One region of the Mammaliicoccus sciuri genome, then DNA from elsewhere that is predicted to be linked to it. Evidence: riboswitches for the same ligand, from Rfam matches in the RefSeq annotation. Region 1 holds a riboswitch; each other region holds the start of a gene.
What was found. Region 1 has a riboswitch for thiamine pyrophosphate ahead of tenA (thiaminase II). Riboswitches for the same ligand answer to the same signal wherever they lie in the genome.
Positions count from the first base shown of each region.

Region 1 (4,968 bases):
AATCAATATAAAGAGTTTGGAGAAGAAGGTTTAGAAATAAAAAGTAGAAATACTGTTTATACTAGCGAATTTAAATTATCTGTTTTAAAATTTAGACAAGAAAATATGTTGTCTTATCAAGATACTGCGAATCACTTTAGAATTATTAATCCTATTATCATTGCCAATTGGCAACATCAATTTGATGAAAAGTGTCGTCTTGATATAGATAATAAACAAAAGGGACGATCTCACACTATGACTAAAAAACGATCTGAATCAGATAATAAAAATTTACCTTTAAATGAAAATGAACGTGAAGAACTTGAAAGACTTAGAAATGAAAATGAGACGTTAAAGGCAGGTATAGCTTATCAAAAAAAGTTACAAGCCTTGACCGACATTTACGGAAGCAAAAATCAGAAATAGTAAAGGTCATTAAGGAACTAAATGAAACATATAATATACGATTAAGTATCTTATTTAAAGTCGCTCAAATAGCTAAATCTGTATACTATTATTGGATAAATAAATTTAGTAAAGCTGATAAAGATGAAACATTGATTCAAGTAATAAAAGAAATATGTGAAGAATCAAACCATACCTATGGTTATCGTCGTGTTACACAAGCACTAAGAAATAGAGGTCTTATCGTAAATCATAAAAAAGTACTAAGAATTATGAAAGAACATAATCTAACTTGTACAAAGTTCACACATAGAGGTCGTAAGTATCGTTCCTTTAAAGGTAAAGTTGGTAAAGTAGCTCAAAATATATTAAATCGTAGATTTAAAACAAGTCTCCCATTTCAAAAAGTCGTAACAGATATTACAGAGTTCAAATTAATGAATGGTCAGAAATTATATTTATCACCTTTTATGGACTTATATAGTTCAGAGATTATCAGCTTTAAAATCTCAAGTCGTCCTACATTAGATATAGTCATCAATCCATTAAAAGAAATGATAAAGCGTCGTCCAAACCTAGATCATCGTTTAACGATTCATTCAGATCAAGGCTGGCATTATCAACATTCACAATACACTAGATTATTAAAAGACCATAAAATATTTCAGAGTATGTCTAGAAAAGGTAATTGTCTAGATAATTCAGTTATGGAAAACTTTTTTGGGTTACTTAAACAAGAAATGTATTATGGCCAAGAATTTAAAGATTTTCAGGACCTTGAACAAGCTATTCATCGATATATCGATTTTTATAATAACGAAAGAATCAAATCAAAATTAAAAGGCTTATCTCCCAAAAATTACAGGAGACAAACCTTTGAAATAATATACTAATTAAGGTTTAGATTTTTGGGTTCAGTACAATATGCTTTAATAGAAGGCTTAACATATTTAAATGAAGATATCACAATTGCAGAAAAAGCTATAGATTATTTAATCAATCATTATTTATATGAAACTGATGGCTTAGGTCATATATTTGACGATACTAAAAATGTAAATGAAATTAAATTAGGTCAGAATGCAGCGTTTATATTCGCAATTTGTGAATATTTAAAACATAATCCAAATAAAAAAGAATATCTTGAAGCTGCATAAAAAGTGGCACGTGGTATTGAAACAATGATAGGCGAAGATGCTAAAACAGTACATGTTATTAACTACCCTGAATTAACTGTAAAGGAACAATATAGAATTATATATTACGACGGAGAAGCGGCATTAGCTTTATTAAGGTTATACCAAATAGATCATAATGAAAAATGGTTAAATATCGTTAAAAATTTATTTGAACGTTTTATTCAAAAAGATTATTGGAAGTACCACGATCATTGGTTAGGTTATTGTACAAATGAACTTGTACAAATCGATCCACAAGAAAAATATTTTAAATTCGGTATACAGAATGTGTCTAGCTATTTAGATTATATGTACCAAAGAGAAACCACTTTCCCAACATTTTTAGAAATGTTAATGGCTACATATCACTTAGTTGAATATGCTAAAGAATCAGGTTATGAATCTTTAGTTGAACAGCATCTAGATGAAAAGAAATTTATAGATACCATTCATAAACGTGCAAATTATCAAAGAACAGGATTTTTCTATCCAGAAGTTGCGATGTATTTTAAGAATCCTTCGAGGATACTTCATTCATTCTTTATTAAACACCATGGCTATAGAGTAAGAATTGATGACATTGAACATTACTTATCTGGATATGTACAATATCAGAAAGTTTTTAAAGGATAAATATCACAACACTATCTCTAATCATCATATTGATATCACATTTTGAATGTTATAAAATATTGTAAAAATGACAATTTTTGTATAAAGGAATGGTTAGGGATATGGTGATTTCAGCTGATGGTATTATTGCTAAGATGAAAAATCAAAAGATTAACTATGATAAGGTTATGCGTAAAATGATTTCTGAATGGGAACGTTCCGAAACAAGACCTTCTATTTTAATTCATAGTTGTTGTGCGCCTTGTAGTACTTATACGTTAGAGTTATTAACACAATATGCGGATGTTGCGATTTATTTTGCGAATCCAAATATTCATCCGAAAAGTGAATATGAGCGTAGGGCGAAAGTTCAAGAAACGTTTGTTGAACAGTTTAACGAGCGTACAAATTCTAATGTTAAATATATTGAAGCAGCCTATGAACCACATAAATTTATGAAAATGGTTAAAAGCAAGGATTTAGCTGATGAAAATGAAGGTGGGCTAAGATGTACGGCTTGTTTCGAAATGCGTTTAGAACTCGTGGCAGAAGCGGCAGCTAATCTTGGATATGATTATTTCGCGAGTGCTTTAACGTTGTCACCTAAGAAAAATGCACAATTGATTAACGAACTTGGTATGGATGTTCAAGATTTATATCATGTTTATTATTTACCGAGTGATTTTAAGAAGAATAAGGGGTATGAAAGATCGATTAAAATGTGCAATGAGTATGAAATTTTTAGACAATGCTATTGTGGTTGTGTGTTTGCAGCTATGAAACAAGGTATAGATTTTAAAGAAGTGAATAAACAGGCTAAAGCTTATTTAGAATCATGTAATAAAAGTTGCATGTAATTTTATTTGCAATCCTAAGGTAAAACAGATATGTTGTAAGAGTATATAAGTTAAATAATTTTAAACCACTGGAAGTGCCTTTATAAAGGCTGAGATTAAAGTGATACCTTTAAAATTCCTTGAACCTGATCCAGCTTATACTGGCGTAGGAAAGTGGCGTATTGATTTTAAGGTACTCATGACGCTATTTTCTTAATGAAAATAGCGTTTTTTTAATTATAAGGAGGATTTATAAATGAAATTTACAGATAGAGTATTCAATAGAGTTGAACCGATTTGGCAATCTTATATGGAACATCCTTTTATTATAGGATTAGGTGATGGCACGTTAGATCAAGAAAAATTTAAACATTGGTTGAAACAAGATTATATATATTTAATAGAATATGCGAGACTATTTTCAATCGGTGCAGCTAAATCAACAGACTTAAAAATGATGGCGACTTATGCTGATTTAGCGAATGGCACATTAAATACTGAAATGTCATTACATCGAGGCTATGCTAAGCAATTTGGTATATCAGAAGCGGAATTAGAAGAGACAGAACCAGCTCAAACGACTGTTGGTTATACGAGTTATATGTTGAATATGGCACAACAAGGTGGTATAGAGAATGTTATTGCGGCTATTTTGACATGTACTTGGAGTTATAATTATATAGGTTTAAAATTAGCTAAAATTAAAGGAGCATCGGACCATCCTTTATATGGAGAATGGATCAATATGTATGCTTCAGATGAATTTAGTCAGTACAAAGAAGATTGTATTCAGTTGATGGATCAAGTTGCAGAAGGTAAGACAGAAGCGGAATTACAACGCTTGGAAGACATTATTGTTAAAACAAGCTACTATGAATATATGTTCTGGGATATGGCTGAACATTTAGAAACATGGCCAGTACCGGTTAAATAAAAAAAGGACAGAAGCATGCACGACGCTTCTGTCTTTTTTAATACTATAATTTGCCTTCGTAGGCTTTTATTAAAGTTTCTACATCGAATTTCTTCATTTTAAGGAATGCTTTTGTAACGTTACTCATTTGTTCTGGTGTGCCTTCTTCTGCCATTTGATCCATGATTTTTGGGACAATTTGCCAAGAGACACCGAATTGATCTTTAACCCATCCGCATTGTTCGGCTTCTGGTACAGCAGATAATTTATCCCAATAATAATCAATTTCTTGTTGGTCTTCTAAAAATAGCATTAATGAAATACCTTCATTTAAGTTGAATTCATGTTTATGTTCACTATCAAGAGCGACAAAATATTGATCTTCTAATTTAAATTCTGCGTGTGCAAGTGTATCTGGCTTATCTGGCTCCATGCCTTCTGGGGAATAAAATTTACTTATATCACCACTATTTTTAAATACGCTTGTATAGTAGTTTATCGCTTCTTCAGCTCTACCAACATTATCATTAATGAACATAAATGATGGTCTAATACGATTATCAAATGGTTGATCGGTGATGAGCAGTTGCCATGAAACGCCAAACTGATCTTCCAACCAGCCGTATTTTTCACTAAAGTCATAAGCACCAAGTTCCATCATAATTTTCCCGTTATGTGCGAGTGCAGTCCAAACTTTGTCGATTAATGCTGCTTCAGATTGATTGAAAAGTACTGTAAATGATATGGAAGGATTTTTTGTGAAATAAGGACCAGCATTGATTGCCATAAATTTATAACCAAAAATATTAAAAGTGAGTTGTTTTGCATCTCCGGATTGTGAATCTGTAAACGTTACATCTGAAATGATTTCTGATTCTGGAAAAGTTTGCATATAATAATCGACGGCTTCTTGAGCTTCGTTATCGAACCATAAATGCGGAACAATTCTTTGATTATTCATTTCTTCATCTCCTCAATCCTTTTTACTTATTATACACATCGTTATAAATATAAACATTTAGTTCATTTGTAAATATAAAAA
Region 1 covers NZ_CP094824.1:340,011-344,978, forward strand. Annotated here, with positions in the region: gene MUA60_RS01545 (transposase) at 1-408, shown strand, start outside; gene MUA60_RS01550 (IS3 family transposase) at 417-1,280, shown strand; partial or broken gene MUA60_RS01555 (poly(glycerol-phosphate) alpha-glucosyltransferase) at 1,302-2,198, shown strand; gene MUA60_RS01560 (epoxyqueuosine reductase QueH) at 2,303-3,034, shown strand; TPP riboswitch at 3,095-3,203, shown strand; gene tenA (thiaminase II) at 3,270-3,947, shown strand; gene MUA60_RS01570 (VOC family protein) at 3,991-4,887, opposite strand.

Region 2 (4,968 bases), 560 kb from region 1:
ATAGAATAATCCCATGACGATTGGCATTTGTATAACGATTGGTAAACAACCCATGTTCATAGGATTAATACCATGTTTTTTGTATAATGCCATCATTTCTTGATTGGCTGCCATTTTTTCTTCTTGAGTACGAGCACGTTTAACTTTTTCTTGAATTGCTTCCATTTCAGGTTTAGCAAGTTTCATTTTTTCACGCATTAACTTTTGATTCTTGTACGTCTTCATCATAAATGGGAATAACGCAAAACGAACAATTAATGTTATAACAATAATAGCTAGACCATAATCGTGATTCAAATTTGTACCAAGCCAATGAATAACACTATCCATCGGTTTTACGAATGTATTATAAAAGAATCCATCCCTATTCTCAGGTTTAGAATAATCACAACCAGCTAGCACAACCATTACACCAAATAATAATGGCCATAAAGCTTTTTTCTTCATTTTTCCACCTCTATTGATATACTCACATAAAACTCATTCTATCATAGAATAGCGACAACATAAATCAATATATTAATTTTATCAAATATTTTTATACTGTTTATGAAAGCCCTTCACAGTTTGTTCAATATTTTGACTTTTCGCTATAGCAGAAATAACACTTACACCATTTGCGCCAGCTTTAATAAGCGGTTGTACATCAACTTCAGTAATGCCACCGATTGCAACGATAGGAATATTTTGATTGATTTTTCTCATGTTCTCAATCATTTGATATCCACCTTCTTCTCCTGCATCAGCTTTAGAATTTGTAGAATGTATAGGTCCGGTTCCAATATAATCCACTTCGGATATATCAGATTGATCATATTCCATTTTATTTGCAACACTCAAGCCAATGATTTTGTCTTTAAACTTATCTTTAAAATCAGATACGTTTCGGTCATCTTGTCCAACATGAATACCATCAGCATTTAATTTAATTGTTAAATCTACATCATCATTAACGATAAATGGAACTTGATATTGCTTGCAAAGCTCAAATAAAGATTGCGCAAGGGCTTCTTTTTCTGCCCCTTTTTTACTCGTCTTACCTTTTTCACGAAACTGAAACATCGTGATGCCTGCCTTTAAAGCTTCTTCAACAACTCTTATAAGATTACCATCAGTAATGTCTTGACTGCCTGCTATAAAATATACTTTTAACGTTTTTGGATCAAACATTTAGTTCACTTCTTTCACAATCTTTTTCTCTTTAACAATTTCTTCTGTTATAACATTCAGTTGATCTATAAACGAAATTTGGAATGTACCAGGTAAATGTGCTCCAGGTTGTTGATATGCCAACTCACTTGCAATATTATATGTTGATAATGCTTCTTCTAATACGTCTATTGTGATGTTTTTTTCATGAGATAAGAATGCAGCAATTACCCCACCTAATAAACAACCTCCACCAGTTACTTTCGTTAACATCTCACTACCATTGTGCAATTCAATGATTTTATTATGACATGCAATGACATCGACTTTACCAGTTATGATAATCGGTAGCTTTAATTGTTGATGTGCTTTTTTCGCAATTTTAACAGCATCAAGCGTATCATCACTATCTGTACCTTTCATAATCGTATCTTCTTCTATAAGCGCTAATATTTCTGATGCATTGCCTCTTATAACATCAACTACTTCATCATTTAATAATGTCGTACAAAAAGTCTTTCTTAATTGTGATGCACCAACAGCAACTGGATCTAGAACTACTGGAACATCACTTTGATGCATAATTTCAGCATATTGCTTCATATCATAAGCTTTATCAGTCGTAATCGTGCCTATGTTAAGAAGAAAAGCACCTGCTGCTTTTGAGAATTCTTCTGCTTCTTCAGGTTCTTCACTCATTGCTGGACTCGCACCTAATGAAATTAAACCATTAGCTGTAAAGTTTTTAACAACATCATTTGTATAACATACGATTAATAGACTATTTTCTCTAATATTTGTTAATTTACTCATAATCTAATCCCTCTATCTTTTGATATGCAAAGTGGTTTACTGGACCTCTACCTTTGCCTATTTCAGGTGTATATTGAATAGCTAAAGTAATAAATCTTTTAGCTACTTCTACCGCTTCTTCAATTGTATGACCTTTAGCTAATTCTGCTGTTATCACTGCACTAAATGTACAACCTGTTCCATGTGTATGTTTCGTATTAAATCTTTCACTTTTCCGACTTTTCACACCATTTTCAGTAAATAAATAGTCGATTGCATCACCTTCCAGATGCCCACCTTTTATAACGACACCTTTAGATCCAATTTCATTTAAGAAAAATGCACCAGCTTTTTTAATTTCTTCTTCAGTTTGAATTTTAAATCCAGTAATATCTTCTGCTTCTGGAATATTTGGTGTAACAACTGTAGCTAATGGTAATAATATTTCTTTAAGTTTCCCTTTCCCTTCATCACCCATTAGCGCATCACCACTTTTAGCAACCATGACTGGGTCAATTACATACGGCTTACCAGATTGTTCAATAAATGGTTTAATCGATTGCATCATTTCTTCTGATGCAATCATACCTGTTTTGATAGCATGTGGTACTTCGTCATCAAAGACACTTTTTAATTGGTTTTCAATAACTTCAACAGGTAAATGGTAAACATCTTGTACACCTAGACTGTTTTGAGAAACGATACTAGTAGCAACTGCCATTCCATAAACGCCTGACGCATGAAATGACTTCAAATCTGCCATAATACCCGCTCCACCACTTGGGTCCGTTCCAGCAATCGTTAATGCTATATTCGGTTTTTTCATTGTAATCCACCTCAAATTTATATTTATAATCCTTTTATCTATAACTTCATAAAAAATGACCTCTTTCATAAGAAAGAGGTCAATTAATAGTTGTAAAAACGTTCATCGACCACTTTCCTACGTTGGCATTATCCAAATCAGGTGTTAAGGGACTGAATTAAATCATCTCAGCCAATTGGCGCCCCTAGCAGTCACTCATATATTCAGTTTATTTAAGATTATCAAATAGACGTATTGTGGTCAAATTAAAAAATCGCCTAGGATATTTCCTAGGCGATTGGATAAATTAATTTATAGCCACTTTAGATTAAAGTGTGTGGCTTACCACCATCCGTTAGCTTGACGGAAAGCAATAGCAGCTGATTCTGAACCGTAACGGCTTTTAGCGTAGTTTAACATACCTTTAGTTTGTGTAGCTACTGAACCAGTACCCCAAGATTCTTTAGTTTGGCCAAGACCACGGTATCCAGCTGGGTTAACTGCATTTGGATTACCACTTGATTCTGGTAATACAATTGCATTCCACATAGCTTCTGAACCACCAGCAGCTAAGAATTGAGCTTTAGTAGATCCACCAGTGCTAGCTGTTGAAGTTTGAGTAGTTCTAACTTTTTGAGCTGGCGCTTGGTATGATTGTTGAGCTGGTGCTTTATATGTTTGTTGTGCTGGCGCTTGGTAAGATTGAACAGGCGCTTGGTAGCTTTGTTGTTGAGCTGGAGCTGCAACTTGTTCTTGAGTTTGTTGAACTGGCGCTTGTTGTGCTACAGGCGCTTTGGCTGGCTCAGCTGATTGAGCTGGTGCTTGTAATGATAAAGTTTGTCCAACAATGATTAGATCTGAAGATAAGTTGTTCCATGCTTTTAATTGAGATACAGTTACATCGTATTTAGCTGCGATTTCACCTAAAGTATCTCCTGCTACTACAGTGTATTCTGTAGTTGATTCTGAACTTTTCTCGTTAACCTTGATTACTTGGTTAGGGAAGATTAAGTTAGATTTTAAACCATTTTCTGCTTTAATAGCACTTACTGAAGTACCGTATTGTTGTGAAATACTACCTAAAGTATCACCAGATTTTACTGTATGTGTTGCTGCATCGGCTGTAGCTGTTACCCCTGTAGTAACTGCAACTGCCGCAGTTGAAACTGCTAATAATTTTTTCATGATTGAATGTTTCCTCCTGTAAGGTTTTCACTTTTTATATGATTTTTACTGTTTAAACTATACCACTAATTTTTATGTCATAGGTTACAGCTATATGAAAAAATTAGAGCTAATATTACAGTTAGATTACGTTGATTTTCAGACAATATTCTGAATATTAATGATTAAAATAGCTAAACAAAGGGATTTATAAAGATTGAACAAAATTAATTATCAGACAATTTGTCATATTCATGTAATTTTTTAAACAATTACTTTTAATTATGTATACTTGCTGCCCTACAGCAAGACAGCAAGTCTCGGAATTTAGAATCAAGAATATTTATTTTCGGAAGTATTTCTATAAACAGTTTTTATTGAAGTTTAATGCTACGAGGTTGTTACTTTTGATGCATCAGCATCAGGAGTTTGTTGTTCAGTTTCTTTAATAACGTCAACGACATTATGATATTCGCTATATAACTTTTCATCTAAGTTATTTTCACCATTTTCTTTAGCTAATGCTTCAGCTCGTAATTTTTCTTTTGCTACTTTAGATGAAAGGTCACTAGCATAACTTTCAGCACTTTCACTAATTAATTCACTCATTTCCTCTTTCGTTTGAGGGATCGTTGATTTACTTGATGCAGGCATATTTAAGAATTTAATCGTTTCACATATAATTTCTGTTATATAGTGTTTCTTATCATCTTTAACATATGCTCTTGATTGAATTTGCCCCGTTAATGCAACAAGCTGTCCCTTCTTAGTATATTCATGAATATTATGTGCAAGTTTACCAAATGCTTTACATACAATAAAATCAACAGCAATCGTGCCATCTTTAGTCTTATATCCGCGTTCAACAGCTAAACAAAATGTAGAAATGATAATTTCGCCTTTCTTATAATATGCAGGGTCCTTAGTTAAACGTCCAACTAATACAGATTTATTTAACATATTCTCACCTCCTTATACTTATAATATAATGAGTCAATTTTTTTCAGTCAAAGTCCGATAAATCATAAAATAAACACTTATTCTTCACTTTATTTTAT
Region 2 covers NZ_CP094824.1:896,636-901,603, reverse strand. Annotated here, with positions in the region: gene yidC (membrane protein insertase YidC) at 1-447, opposite strand, end outside; gene thiE (thiamine phosphate synthase) at 529-1,170, opposite strand; gene thiM (hydroxyethylthiazole kinase) at 1,171-1,962, opposite strand; gene thiD (bifunctional hydroxymethylpyrimidine kinase/phosphomethylpyrimidine kinase) at 1,955-2,767, opposite strand; TPP riboswitch at 2,865-2,963, opposite strand; partial or broken gene MUA60_RS15535 (aggregation-promoting factor C-terminal-like domain-containing protein) at 3,089-3,361, opposite strand; gene MUA60_RS04545 (single-stranded DNA-binding protein) at 4,301-4,870, opposite strand.
Region 2: linked by a shared signal. The riboswitch ahead of thiD (bifunctional hydroxymethylpyrimidine kinase/phosphomethylpyrimidine kinase) and the one ahead of tenA (thiaminase II) in region 1 are both predicted to bind thiamine pyrophosphate.

Region 3 (4,968 bases), 120 kb from region 1:
TTCCATTCGCCGCACAAGACCCATTACGTATTATTCCTGCAAATATGATTGGTGCAATGGTTGCAGCAGCCATCGCAGCAATAGGTAGCGTTGGCGATAGAGTTGCACATGGTGGTCCAATTGTAGCTGTCCTTGGTGGTATCGATAAAATACTATGGTTCTTTATAGCTGTCATCATCGGAAGTACTGTTACAATGCTTGTTACACTTTTATTAAAGAAAAAAGAAGCAACCGTTGCAACACCTGAAATGGAATCATCTAATAGCGGTATCACAACATCATTTATGGGATCAGATGAAGATGATAACGATCAAAAAGAAACATCCACTTCAAATGATGAAACTCAGACAGAATCAGAACAAGTCTTTTACGAAAAAGTCATCACAATAGAAGATGCTGAAATGTCTCGAGATGACGCAATCGATAAACTGATTCACAATTTAAAACATCACAACTTTATAGACGATGAACAAGTGTTAAAAGAAGCTGTATTGAAACGCGAATCAGAATCAACAACAGCAATCGGCATGAATGTAGCCATCCCGCATGCTAAATCAAATGTTGTCAAACAGCCTGTCGTAGCTGTACTGAATAACAAACACGGTGTGGAATGGGAAAGCTTAGATGAAACACAACCTAAGATCATCTTCTTAATTACTGTACCAAATGATAGTAGCGACACACACTTGAAGTTATTACAAAGACTGTCACGTACGCTTATGGACGATGATACAAGAGAAAAATTAATCAACGCTGAAAGCACAGAATCTATTTATAACATTTTGAAGGAAATTTAATTTTAAAAGCCTGGAACGCATATGTTCCAGGCTTTTCTATATCTGATAAGTCTAACTGCATTGCTCTATTTCATGATACTTTTCACCTATCTTGCGTGCCGCTTCTCTGCCACCCATAATATTTCTAGCAAAAGGTCCTAATTCTAAATCAGCTAATCCACCTGATACGAATAAATTCGGCAGCCATTCTAAATGTTTACTAATTTCAGGATACCCACATTTATTGAGTGGTGCTTCATATTCATGAATTAAACGATTTAATATTGGTTGTGTTAATAAAGTATTATCAAATCCTGTTGCCAATAATATATGGTCATAATCTATATGTTTCCCATCTACTGTTATGATTTGATGATTGTTAATATGATCTAATTCATTGAGATGTATTGTTAGTCTTCCTTTTTTCACATATTTCTTTAATCTAATGAATAATTCTTGTGGCATCGAACCTTTATGACGTTCTTTTAAGACAATATCCATCTTCTCTTCTGGATCTATCACTTTTGTAAAGCTTGCCATATTTTTAGGTCCTAACCACCCTGGATCAGCATCAAAATCATGAATTTCTAGCGGCTTATTCGTCCATAAATGCACATGCTTTTCATCGTCATGATAAATTAATTTTAATGCTAAATGTGCAGCTGATATCCCGCTTCCTACAACATGAGAACTTTCTTTAAATTGAATATTTGCATCTTCAAAAATATGTTGTACATCTGGTGCATGCTCATACATTTTTGGAATCTTTGGCTTATGGTTACAACCAGATGCGATGATGACATTCTCTGTATATATCATCTCCCCTGATTCCAATACGACACACCAATTATCTCGATCTTTCTTTATATCTATTGCAGTATATTTAACATGACATTCATGTAATCGGTAATATTCAACTTGTTCTGCTGTATGGTCCATAAACATATCTCTTTTCGGTCTCTTATACTTACCATAAATGCCACCTGCATAATCCATTTTCTTAAAATATTGTTTTAAATGAAAAGGATTTGGGTGAACATGGTGTACGATTGGAGACCTTAAATAAGGCATACTAATATTCTTTGTTCGATGGTCAAATTGATGACAGAACACATCGTGCGGGTCAATAATTGTTAAATCTTTATTTTTTAATCCTTTAACTTTTAATTCTAATGCTATCGTTATCGCGTGGATGCCACCACCTACTATCGTCCACTTCATCATATCACCTTTAATCCTTTTAAATCGTAATCAGTACGTTTTATATCATAACCGATTTTACCTATCGTTTGCAACTGAACATTTATACAAACTTGACATCGATTATTAAAAACTATACATTGATAGTAATTAAATAGATGCACTAGGGGTGTTTTTTTAACTGAGATGAGTATGAACTCGAACCCTTTGAACCTGAACTAGATCGTACTAGCGTAGGAAAGTGTTTGTGAAATGAATTTATAGAGATGACTATGCCCTTTTTATAAATATCTTTGTTTTTACACAACTTTCTTACGAGAAGGTTGTGTATTTTTTTATTTAAAATTCTATATGGGAGTGTTACATATGACAAAAACAATTTTAGTAACAGGTAGTAGTAGAGGATTAGGCGCAACAATCGCACGTACATTAGCATCTGAAGGACATCAAGTCATCATTAATTATCATAATAGTAAAGCATTAGCAGAACAGTTAGTTGCTGAAATCGGAACAGAACAAGCGATTGCTATTCAAGCGGATGTGACGAATCGCGCTGAAGTTGATCAGTTAATTGATGAAGGCACGAAACATTTTGGAAAAATTGATGTCGTCGTCAACAATGCTTTAGTTAACTTTAAATTTGACCCAGTAAAACAAAAAGCATTCGTCGATCTTGCATGGGAAGACTATCAACAACAAATTGATGGCACATTAAAAGCAGCATTTAATATCGTGCAAAGTGTTGCACCACAATTCATTGAAAGAAAACAAGGTGCTGTCATTAGCACCGGTACGAACTTATTCCAAAATCCTGTCGTACCTTATCACGAATATACAACTGCGAAAGCTGGCTTAATTGGTTTCACGCGTAATATCGCTGCTGAATTAGGTCAATACGGCATTACAGCCAATGTCGTTTCTGGTGGCCTACTCAAAACAACCGATGCCAGCTCTGTAACAACACCTGAAGTATTTGACTTAATTGCTCAATCAACACCTCTTAAAAAAGTCACTTCACCACAAGATGTCGCAAATATGGTGAGCTTCCTTGCTTCTGATAAAGCAAATGGTATAACTGGTCAAAATTATACTGTAGATGGCGGCTTAACAATGAACTAGAATTCCAAAAGAGAGATAAGGAGAATAGAAATGCGTAATTTAAGAAGTGATCAACTCAATATTGGTGTCTTATTATATGGATGTGGCCATCATCAAGCAGCATGGCTTATGGAAGACTCCTCTATCGAACAAATTGGTGATATCTCTTATTATCAATCATTAGCACAACTATCAGAAAGAGGTTTATTAGATGCCGTGTTCTTTGCAGATAATCAGTCATTCCCTGCAAAGTCAGATAGTGAATTACCAGCATTCTGGTTAGATCCAATTGTGAACTTGACTGCTATATCACAAGTTACACAACATATTGGTTTAGTTTCAACAATTTCAAGTTCATTTTCAAACCCTTATACTGCGGCTAGGCAAATTTTAACGCTCGATCATGCGACGAATGGTCGTGTTGGTTGGAACTTAGTAACATCTATGACAGATATAGAAGCTCAAAATCATAGTATGAAAACTTTACCTCAGCATGATGATAGATATCATAAAGCTCAAGAATGTACTGAACCCAAAAATCTAAACCTTAATTAGTATATTATTTCAAAGGTTTGTCTCCTGTAATTTTTGGGAGATAAGCCTTTTAATTTTGATTTGATTCTTTCGTTATTATAAAAATCGATATATCGATGAATAGCTTGTTCAAGGTCCTGAAAATCTTTAAATTCTTGGCCATAATACATTTCTTGTTTAAGTAACCCAAAAAAGTTTTCCATAACTGAATTATCTAGACAATTACCTTTTCTAGACATACTCTGAAATATTTTATGGTCTTTTAATAATCTAGTGTATTGTGAATATTGATAATGCCAGCCTTGATCTGAATGAATCGTTAAACGATGATCTAGGTTTGGACGACGCTTTATCATTTCTTTTAATGGATTGATGACTATATCTAATGTAGGACGACTTGAGATTTTAAAGCTGATAATCTCTGAACTATATAAGTCCATAAAAGGTGATAAATATAATTTCTGACCATTCATTAATTTGAACTCTGTAATATCTGTTACGACTTTTTGAAATGGGAGACTTGTTTTAAATCTACGATTTAATATATTTTGAGCTACTTTACCAACTTTACCTTTAAAGGAACGATACTTACGACCTCTATGTGTGAACTTTGTACAAGTTAGATTATGTTCTTTCATAATTCTTAGTACTTTTTTATGATTTACGATAAGACCTCTATTTCTTAGTGCTTGTGTAACACGACGATAACCATAGGTATGGTTTGATTCTTCACATATTTCTTTTATTACTTGAATCAATGTTTCATCTTTATCAGCTTTACTAAATTTATTTATCCAATAATAGTATACAGATTTAGCTATTTGAGCGACTTTAAATAAGATACTTAATCGTATATTATATGTTTCATTTAGTTCCTTAATGACCTTTACTATTTCTGATTTTTGCTTCCGTAAATGTCGGTCAAGGCTTGTAACTTTTTTTGATAAGCTATACCTGCCTTTAACGTCTCATTTTCATTTCTAAGTCTTTCAAGTTCTTCACGTTCATTTTCATTTAAAGGTAAATTTTTATTATCTGATTTAGATCGTTTTTTAGTCATAGTGTGAGATCGTCCCTTTTGTTTATTATCTATATCAAGACGACACTTTTCATCAAATTGATGTTGCCAATTGGCAATGATAATAGGATTAATAATTCTAAAGTGATTCGCAGTATCTTGATAAGACAACATATTTTCTTGTCTAAATTTTAAAACAGATAATTTAAATTCGCTAGTATAAACAGTATTTCTACTTTTTATTTCTAAACCTTCTTCTCCAAACTCTTTATATTGATTGACCCAAATCCGAAGGACAGACCAACTTGAAATACCATATTTTAAAGCAATTGTTCTATAACT
Region 3 covers NZ_CP094824.1:222,058-227,025, reverse strand. Annotated here, with positions in the region: partial or broken gene MUA60_RS01010 (PTS fructose transporter subunit IIC) at 1-291, shown strand, start outside; partial or broken gene MUA60_RS15485 (PTS sugar transporter subunit IIA) at 402-797, shown strand; gene MUA60_RS01005 (NAD(P)-binding domain-containing protein) at 849-1,997, opposite strand; TPP riboswitch at 2,132-2,233, shown strand; gene MUA60_RS01000 (3-oxoacyl-ACP reductase) at 2,343-3,095, shown strand; partial or broken gene MUA60_RS00995 (LLM class flavin-dependent oxidoreductase) at 3,126-3,596, shown strand; gene MUA60_RS00990 (IS3 family transposase) at 3,626-4,489, opposite strand; gene MUA60_RS00985 (transposase) at 4,498-4,968, opposite strand, start outside.
Region 3: linked by a shared signal. The riboswitch ahead of MUA60_RS01000 (3-oxoacyl-ACP reductase) and the one ahead of tenA (thiaminase II) in region 1 are both predicted to bind thiamine pyrophosphate.